DNA from 3 places in the Streptomyces sp. NPDC107471 genome. Region 3 is predicted to be linked to each of the others. Evidence: riboswitches for the same ligand, from Rfam matches in the RefSeq annotation. Region 3 holds a riboswitch; each other region holds the start of a gene.
The links. A riboswitch is a leader RNA that binds a small molecule or an ion and turns the genes downstream of it on or off. The one in region 3 is predicted to bind cobalamin.
Positions count from the first base shown of each region.

Region 1 (2,191 bases), on a different contig from region 3:
GGCAGGCCTGCGCCTGCATGGCCTGGGCCCGCCCGATCTCGGCGCCCTCGCGCGTGACGAAGGAGTTGAGGGACATGTTCTGCGCCTTGAACGGCGCGACCTTCACCCCCTGCCGCACGAGCCACCGGCAGATCCCGGCGGTGACCACGCTCTTGCCGGCATCGGAGGTGGTACCGGCGACGAGAAGCCCTCCACCCGTCATGCGCTGCGCCCCTTCACCAAGGCCCGCGCCACGGCACCGACGCCGAGCGCGAGCAGCCCGACCCGCCGCGACAACCGCGCCGCGCGCTCGATGTCGTACGGGGCGACGGCACGCCCCTCCCGGTGCAGCACCGGCCGGTGCTCGACCCGCCCCGCGTACGAGAGGGTCCCCCCGAGCCTGACGCCCAGCGCCCCCGCGAACGAGGCTTCCACCGGACCGGCGTTGGGGCTCGGATGCCGGTGCGCGTCCTCCCGCCAGGCCCGCACGGCACCCCGCGGATCGTCTCCGGCGAGCGTGGCGAGCACGGCGGTCAGCCGCGCCCCCGGCCACCCGGCGAGGTCGTCGAGCCGGGCCGAGGCCCACCCGAAACGCCGGTACCGGGGCGACTTGTGACCCACCATGGCGTCCAGCGTGTTCACGGCCCGGAACCCGAGCAGCCCCGGCACCCCGCCGACGGCCCCCCACACCAGGGCCCCCACGACGGCGTCGGAGGTGTTCTCGGCAACGGACTCCACGACCGCCCGCGCGATCCCGTCGGCGTCCAGGGCCTGCGGGTCCCGCCCGCACAGATGGGGCAGCCGGGCCCGGGCCGCCTCGACGTCCCCGGCCGCCAGCGCCCGTCCGATGTGCCGGGCCTCCCGCACCAGCGAAGTCCCGCCCACGACGGCCCAGGTGGCGGCGCCGGTGAGCACGACGGAGGCGGCACGGGACGGACGTACGGCGTGCTCCGCGGCGGCGCCGAGGGCGACCGCGCCGCCCACGCACACGGCGGTGTGCAGCGCGCCCCAGCCCCGGTGGTCCCGCCACAGCACCCGCTCCACGGCCCCGGCGGCCCGCCCGAACGCGGCGACCGGATGCCCGCGACGGGGGTCGCCGAGCAGGAGGTCACCGATCAGACCGGCGGCAGCGCCGTACGCGAAAACGCGATCGGCTCGCATCGGGTCAGCCGATCGCGGGGTCGTTCAAGTGCCTGGTACTGCTGGTCGATCGGCAGGCGAGCATCGCGTCATGTCCTCACTCAGGGTGTCCACGCCCTGGTTCGACGAGTCCGGCGGCGAGAGTTCCTGGCTCCCGGGGGTGTCTACCCCGGTGACAGTGGCGGGACCGCGCCGGATTCGCACCGGCTTCCTCTTCTGCCGCCGTATATGGCTCCGGCAGTCCACCACGGGCCTTCGAGACCCGTCAACTTGCTGTTGACCTGCGGCGGGGGAGTGTGCAGAACCCCACATCGCCGGTCATGGAAGACGGCCGGGCGGGCACGGAAACCGAGGTTCCGTGCCCGCCCGGCCGTCGAGTGACGGGAGTGCCGTCAGGCCACGATCAGATAGATCCCGTACGCCACCGCCGCCGTGCACGCCGCGAAGCAGGCGTAGGCGCCGGTGACCGCGAGGGCGGCCGAGCCGCCCTGTGCCGTGGCCCGCTCCTGACGGGAGAGGCCCATGATGCCGAGGGTGAACAGGGCCACGAGGCCCACGGTGACGACGAGGCTGACGCCGAAGACGGAACCGAGTGCTTCCCAGTCGATCTGCATGGTGAGGCTTCCTTAGGACTGCGGGCTCAGACGGCGGCCGGCGGGGCGGCCGGTTCCGTCGTGGCGGGCGGGGCCGGGATCGTGGCCGTGAGTTCCTCGGCCACGGGACCCGCGGGCGGCGGGATCACGGCGGCGATGGCCGTGGTCACCACGCCGGCCGGCTCGTCGGTCGCGTTGACGTTCGACGCGTCCACGACCTCGCGCCGCGAGATCTTCCAGATCGCCGCGCTGGAGGCGATGAGGAAGACCGCCACGACCGCCGTGCCCCAGTCGCCGAGGTCGGTGACCGACTCGGCCAGCGCGCCCACCAGGGCCGCCGCCGGGAGCGTGAGGCCCCAGGCCACGAACATCCGGGTGGCCGTCGACCAGCGCACGACCCCGCCCTTGCGGCCGAGGCCCGCGCCCATCACCGAACCGGAGACGGAGTGCGTGGTGGACAGGGAGAAGCCGAGGTGCGA
Region 1 covers NZ_JBVJPC010000009.1:425,308-427,498, forward strand. The annotation lists gene ACZ66S_RS30090 (cobyric acid synthase) at 1-202, opposite strand, end outside; gene ACZ66S_RS30095 (cobalamin biosynthesis protein) at 199-1,140, opposite strand; cobalamin riboswitch at 1,242-1,381, opposite strand; gene ACZ66S_RS30100 (hypothetical protein) at 1,512-1,733, opposite strand; gene ACZ66S_RS30105 (inorganic phosphate transporter) at 1,760-2,191, opposite strand, start outside.
Region 1: another riboswitch for cobalamin. It lies ahead of ACZ66S_RS30095 (cobalamin biosynthesis protein); the one in region 3 lies ahead of nicT (Nickel transporter NicT).

Region 2 (2,191 bases), on a different contig from region 3:
CCGCGATCTCGGCCAGCCGTTGAAGAGCTGCGTAGCTGGCGGGGAAGGCTGTGTCCAACTGCGGACACAGATGGTCCATCACCTCGGACCACACACCACTCGGATCGGCCGCGAAGCGGTCCAGGAGACCACGCACGTGCTCGGCGGAACCACACGCGTCGGTGAGCGTCGACCAATCCGTCATGCGTTCATCCAACCAGGCGGCTCAGGACGGACCGCACCGGGTGAGAACGACTCCGAGACCCTTCACCGAACTGCGGTCAGAGCTGACGCAAGACAGCCAAGAACGGCCGTCCCCGCAGGTACTGAGACATGATCGTCTTCCTGCAGCGAAGGCCGGCCTGACGGAGGGTCTCTCCGACGAAGACGAGATCGCAAACTCCCTACGCCGCCGGCCCAGACCTCACCAGCGATCCGTCGCCCCCATCGGCAGGGGCTGCCCGCAGCAACTGGCCCAGCGGCGACGCGCCTCGCTGGGGGCAGTTGAGGTGTTCGCAGCCGTGGATCGGCCAGAACTCCAGCACCTTTGCTCGCTACTCCGTGGCCGCGCGGTCCGACCGTACGACCGGCTTGATAGCCTCGGCGGGCCAGTCGAGCCACACCCGAGGCCAGGGAATCCGGTGCGAATCCGGAACTGACGCGCAGCGGTGAGGGGGACGGGCGGGGCACGACGCCACTGGGAGACCGGGAAGGCGCCCCGGCCGGACGAACCCGAGTCCGAAGACCTGCTGGCACCTCCGCGCCCCGGCGCGGGGGAAACCCGTAGGCCAGGCTCCGCGAACGAGCCCCGACCCCCGAGGCATGCCCGTGCTCCGCATACCCGCCCACCTCCGTACTCCGGCCCTGCTGCTCACCTCCGCCCTGCTGCTCTCCGCCTGCGGCTCCGCCGACGGCGACGACGCGAAGACCGAGAAGGCCACGGCCGCCGGCTACCCCGTCACCATCGACAACTGCGGTCACAAGACCACCCTGAAGTCGGCCCCGCATCGGGCTGTCTCCCTCAACCAGGGCACCACCGAGATCCTGCTCTCCCTCGGCCTCGCCGACCGCCTGGCCGGTACGGCGACCTGGACCGACCCGGTGATGAAGGGCTTGGAGAAGGCCAACGCCACCGTCCCGCGCCTGGCGGCCAACGCGCCCTCCTTCGAGAAGGTCCTGAACGCCGAACCCGACTTCGTCACCGCCTCGTTCGTCTCCACTCTCGGCGAGGGCGGCGTCGCCACCCGCCGGCAGTTCGAGAAGCTGGGCGTGCCGACCTACGTCTCTCCGTCTGACTGCTCGGCAGGCAAGGACAACGACAGCGGCGGCGACGGCTCGCGCAGCAAGCCGCTCACGCTCGAAGCCGTGTACGGCGAAATACGCGACCTGGCACGGGCGTTCGGTGTCGAGGGGCGTGGCGAGAGGCTCATTGCGGAACTGAAGGGGCGGGTGCGCACGGCCACCGCCGAACTGCACGCCTCCGACGTCTCCCTCATGTACTGGTTCGCCAACTCCCAGTCGCCCTACCTCGCCGGCTGCTGCGGCGCCCCTGGCGCCATCACCCGGGCGGTCGGCGCGAAGAACGCGTTCGCCGACACCCATGACGAGTGGCCGCAGATCGGCTGGGAGACCGTCGCCGACCGTGACCCCGACGTCATCGTCATCGGCGACCTGACCCGCAGGCAGCAGACCGCGGAGACCGCGAAGGCGAAGATGCGGTTCCTGGAGACGAACCCCGCCACCCGCAACCTGAGCGCCGTGAGGAAGAAGCGATACGTCCTGCTGAGCGGGCAGGCGATGAACCCGTCCATCCGCACGGTCGAGGGGATCGAGAAGGTCGCGGCCGGTCTGCGTGACTTCGGGCTCGCCAAGTGAACGTCCGCGCAATGGTGTTGACGGGCGGCGGACTGGTCGCGCTGCTCGCCTCGATCGCCGTCGCCGTGACCATCGGCCCCGCCGACATCTCCACCGGCGATGTGTGGGCGTCCGTGGCGGCCCATCTCGGCTTCGGTGAGCGCTCGTTGGCTCCGCTGCGGGACGGCATCGTGTGGAACCTACGCATGCCGCGGACCCTGCTCGCCGCGGTGTGCGGGGCCGGACTCGCCGTGTGCGGCGCGGTCATGCAGTCCCTGCTGCGCAACCCCCTCGCCGACCCCTTCGTGCTCGGGGTCTCCTCCGGAGCGTCCACGGGAGCGGTCGCCGTGGTGGTCCT
Region 2 covers NZ_JBVJPC010000017.1:39,290-41,480, reverse strand. The annotation lists gene ACZ66S_RS38300 (hypothetical protein) at 1-184, opposite strand, end outside; cobalamin riboswitch at 572-747, shown strand; gene ACZ66S_RS38295 (ABC transporter substrate-binding protein) at 802-1,854, shown strand; gene ACZ66S_RS38290 (FecCD family ABC transporter permease) at 1,866-2,191, shown strand, end outside.
Region 2: another riboswitch for cobalamin. It lies ahead of ACZ66S_RS38295 (ABC transporter substrate-binding protein); the one in region 3 lies ahead of nicT (Nickel transporter NicT).

Region 3 (2,191 bases):
GGACTTCGGCCAGGTCCTGACCATGCCGGCCGCACCGCCCGCCTCGGCGCTGCCCGCGGGAGCGGCCGCCGAGCCGCCCACGGCCTGGCCGAAGCCCAACAAGATCCTGCACGTGGCCGCCCGCGAGTCCATCACCTGCGAGAGCGGCAACCTGTGCACCGCGACCTGGGACGCCACGCAGGGCAACTACGTCGTCTACTACTTCTACTACTGCGACACCTACACCCTGTCCAACTGGGTCGGCACCGGCTCCTACCGCAACTCCCAGACCGGCGGTGCGACCGCCCGCTTCTACGGCCAGGACGGTGGCACCGTCACCTCGGTACCGGCGGGCGGCAGCAGCAACTCCTACAACTGGAGCCCGATCTGGTCCCTCAAGAACTGCTGACGCCCCAGCGCTGCTCCACCTTCGCGAGCCGCCAGTAGGCGATCGCCGCCGCCCACACCACCACGAACAGGCCGACGATGACGTAGCCGACGTTGTCGAGGTCGATGTCGGCGATCCAGGTGGTGAGGGCGTCGGTGAGGTCGAGCTTGTCGTGCAGCACGCCGACGAGCTCGATCGTGCCGATGAAGAAGGCGACCGCGATGGACAGCCCGGTGATGGCGAGGTTGTAGAAGACCTTGCGGACGGGGTTGGAGAAGGCCCACTGGTAGGCGAAGTTCATGAACGTGCCGTCGAGGGTGTCGAACAGGCTCATGCCGGCGGCGAACAGCAGCGGCAGGCAGAGGATGGCGTACCAGGGCAGTCCGGCGGCCGCGCCCGAGCCGGCCATCACCATCAGCGTGACCTCGGTGGCGGTGTCGAAGCCGAGCCCGAACAGGAAGCCCAGCGCGTACATCTGCCCCGGCCGGGTGATGGACCTGGTGAGCCGGCCGAGCACCCGGTTCATGAACCCGCGCGAGTCGAGGTGCTGCTCCAGTTCCCGCTCGTCGTAGGACCCCGCCCGCATCGCCCGGAAGACCCTCAGGATGCCCACCAGGGCGACCAGGTTGAGGGCGGCGATGAGGTAGAGGAACGTGCCGGAGATCGTCGTACCGAGAAAGCCCAGGGCCTGGTGGGTGCCCGAGCCCTCGTTCATGACCTTGCCGGCGAGCTGGGTGCCGCCCGCGATGAGCGCGGCGAGCAGGACCACCACACTGGAGTGGCCGAGCGCGAACCAGAACCCCACCGACACCGGCCGCTGGCCGTCCGCCATCAGCTTGCGGGTGGTGTTGTCGATCGCGGCGATGTGGTCCGCGTCGAAGGCGTGCCGCATCCCGAGGGTGTAGGCCGTGATGCCGAGCCCGATGCCGAAGGCCTTGTCGCCGACCTCGTAGTGGCCGGGGACGACGAGCAGGAACAGGATGCCGAAGGCGAGGACGTGCAGCGCGGCTATCGCGGCCATCAGACCGGCCGTCTTCACGGTGTCCTCGCGCCGCCAGCGGAACGAGGCGGAGACCTTGGGCAGGGCAGGGTCGGTCATACGGTGGTCACTCCAGCACCTCGTGGATGAACGCGTGAGCTGCCGTGGCCGGTCTCCTGGCTTACGGGTCGTACGTCTCCCGGCCCGCCTTCCCGGCCTGATGGTCACGGCCAGTGGCTGTCCCGCGAGGGACGTGGGAGGGAGACTCCCCGATCACAGTGGCGAGGGCCGCACCGGTATGGACCTTTGAGGGGTCGTCACCGGTTTCCCGAGCACCACGGCCCGCCCACCGTAGGCGGGGCCGGGGGTTCCTGCATAGCTGCACACCTGCGCAGGTATGGAAGATCACACATGGCCGCCTGCGAGGATGTGCGCCATGCACCTCGTCCCGGCCGACCGAGCCGACCGCCGCACCATCGACGGACACCGGGTGTGCGACGCCATCGCCGCGATCGGCGACCCGGGACACGTCCGCACCTGGTCCGACCGCTTCGCCCTGCTCGCCGACCCCAACCGGCTGTCCCTGCTGCTCGCCCTGCACCGCACCGGCCCGCTGGCCGTCTCCGACCTCGCGATCGCGACCGGCATGAACGACCCCGCCGTCTCCCAGGCGCTGCGGCTGCTGCGGGCGGCCGGGGTGGTGGCCGGGGAGAAGGAGGGCCGGGTCGTGCGGTACCGGGTGGTGGACGAGGCGGTGCGCGGGCTGTTGCAGCAGGTCTCCTGAAGGGGTGACCGCGTAACCCGTACGGCCCGGACCGCTGGTGACGTCCCGGCACCCGGTGATC
Region 3 covers NZ_JBVJPC010000005.1:407,628-409,818, reverse strand. The annotation lists gene ACZ66S_RS19280 (hypothetical protein) at 1-388, shown strand, start outside; gene nicT (Nickel transporter NicT) at 375-1,466, opposite strand; cobalamin riboswitch at 1,496-1,701, opposite strand; gene ACZ66S_RS19270 (ArsR/SmtB family transcription factor) at 1,783-2,130, shown strand.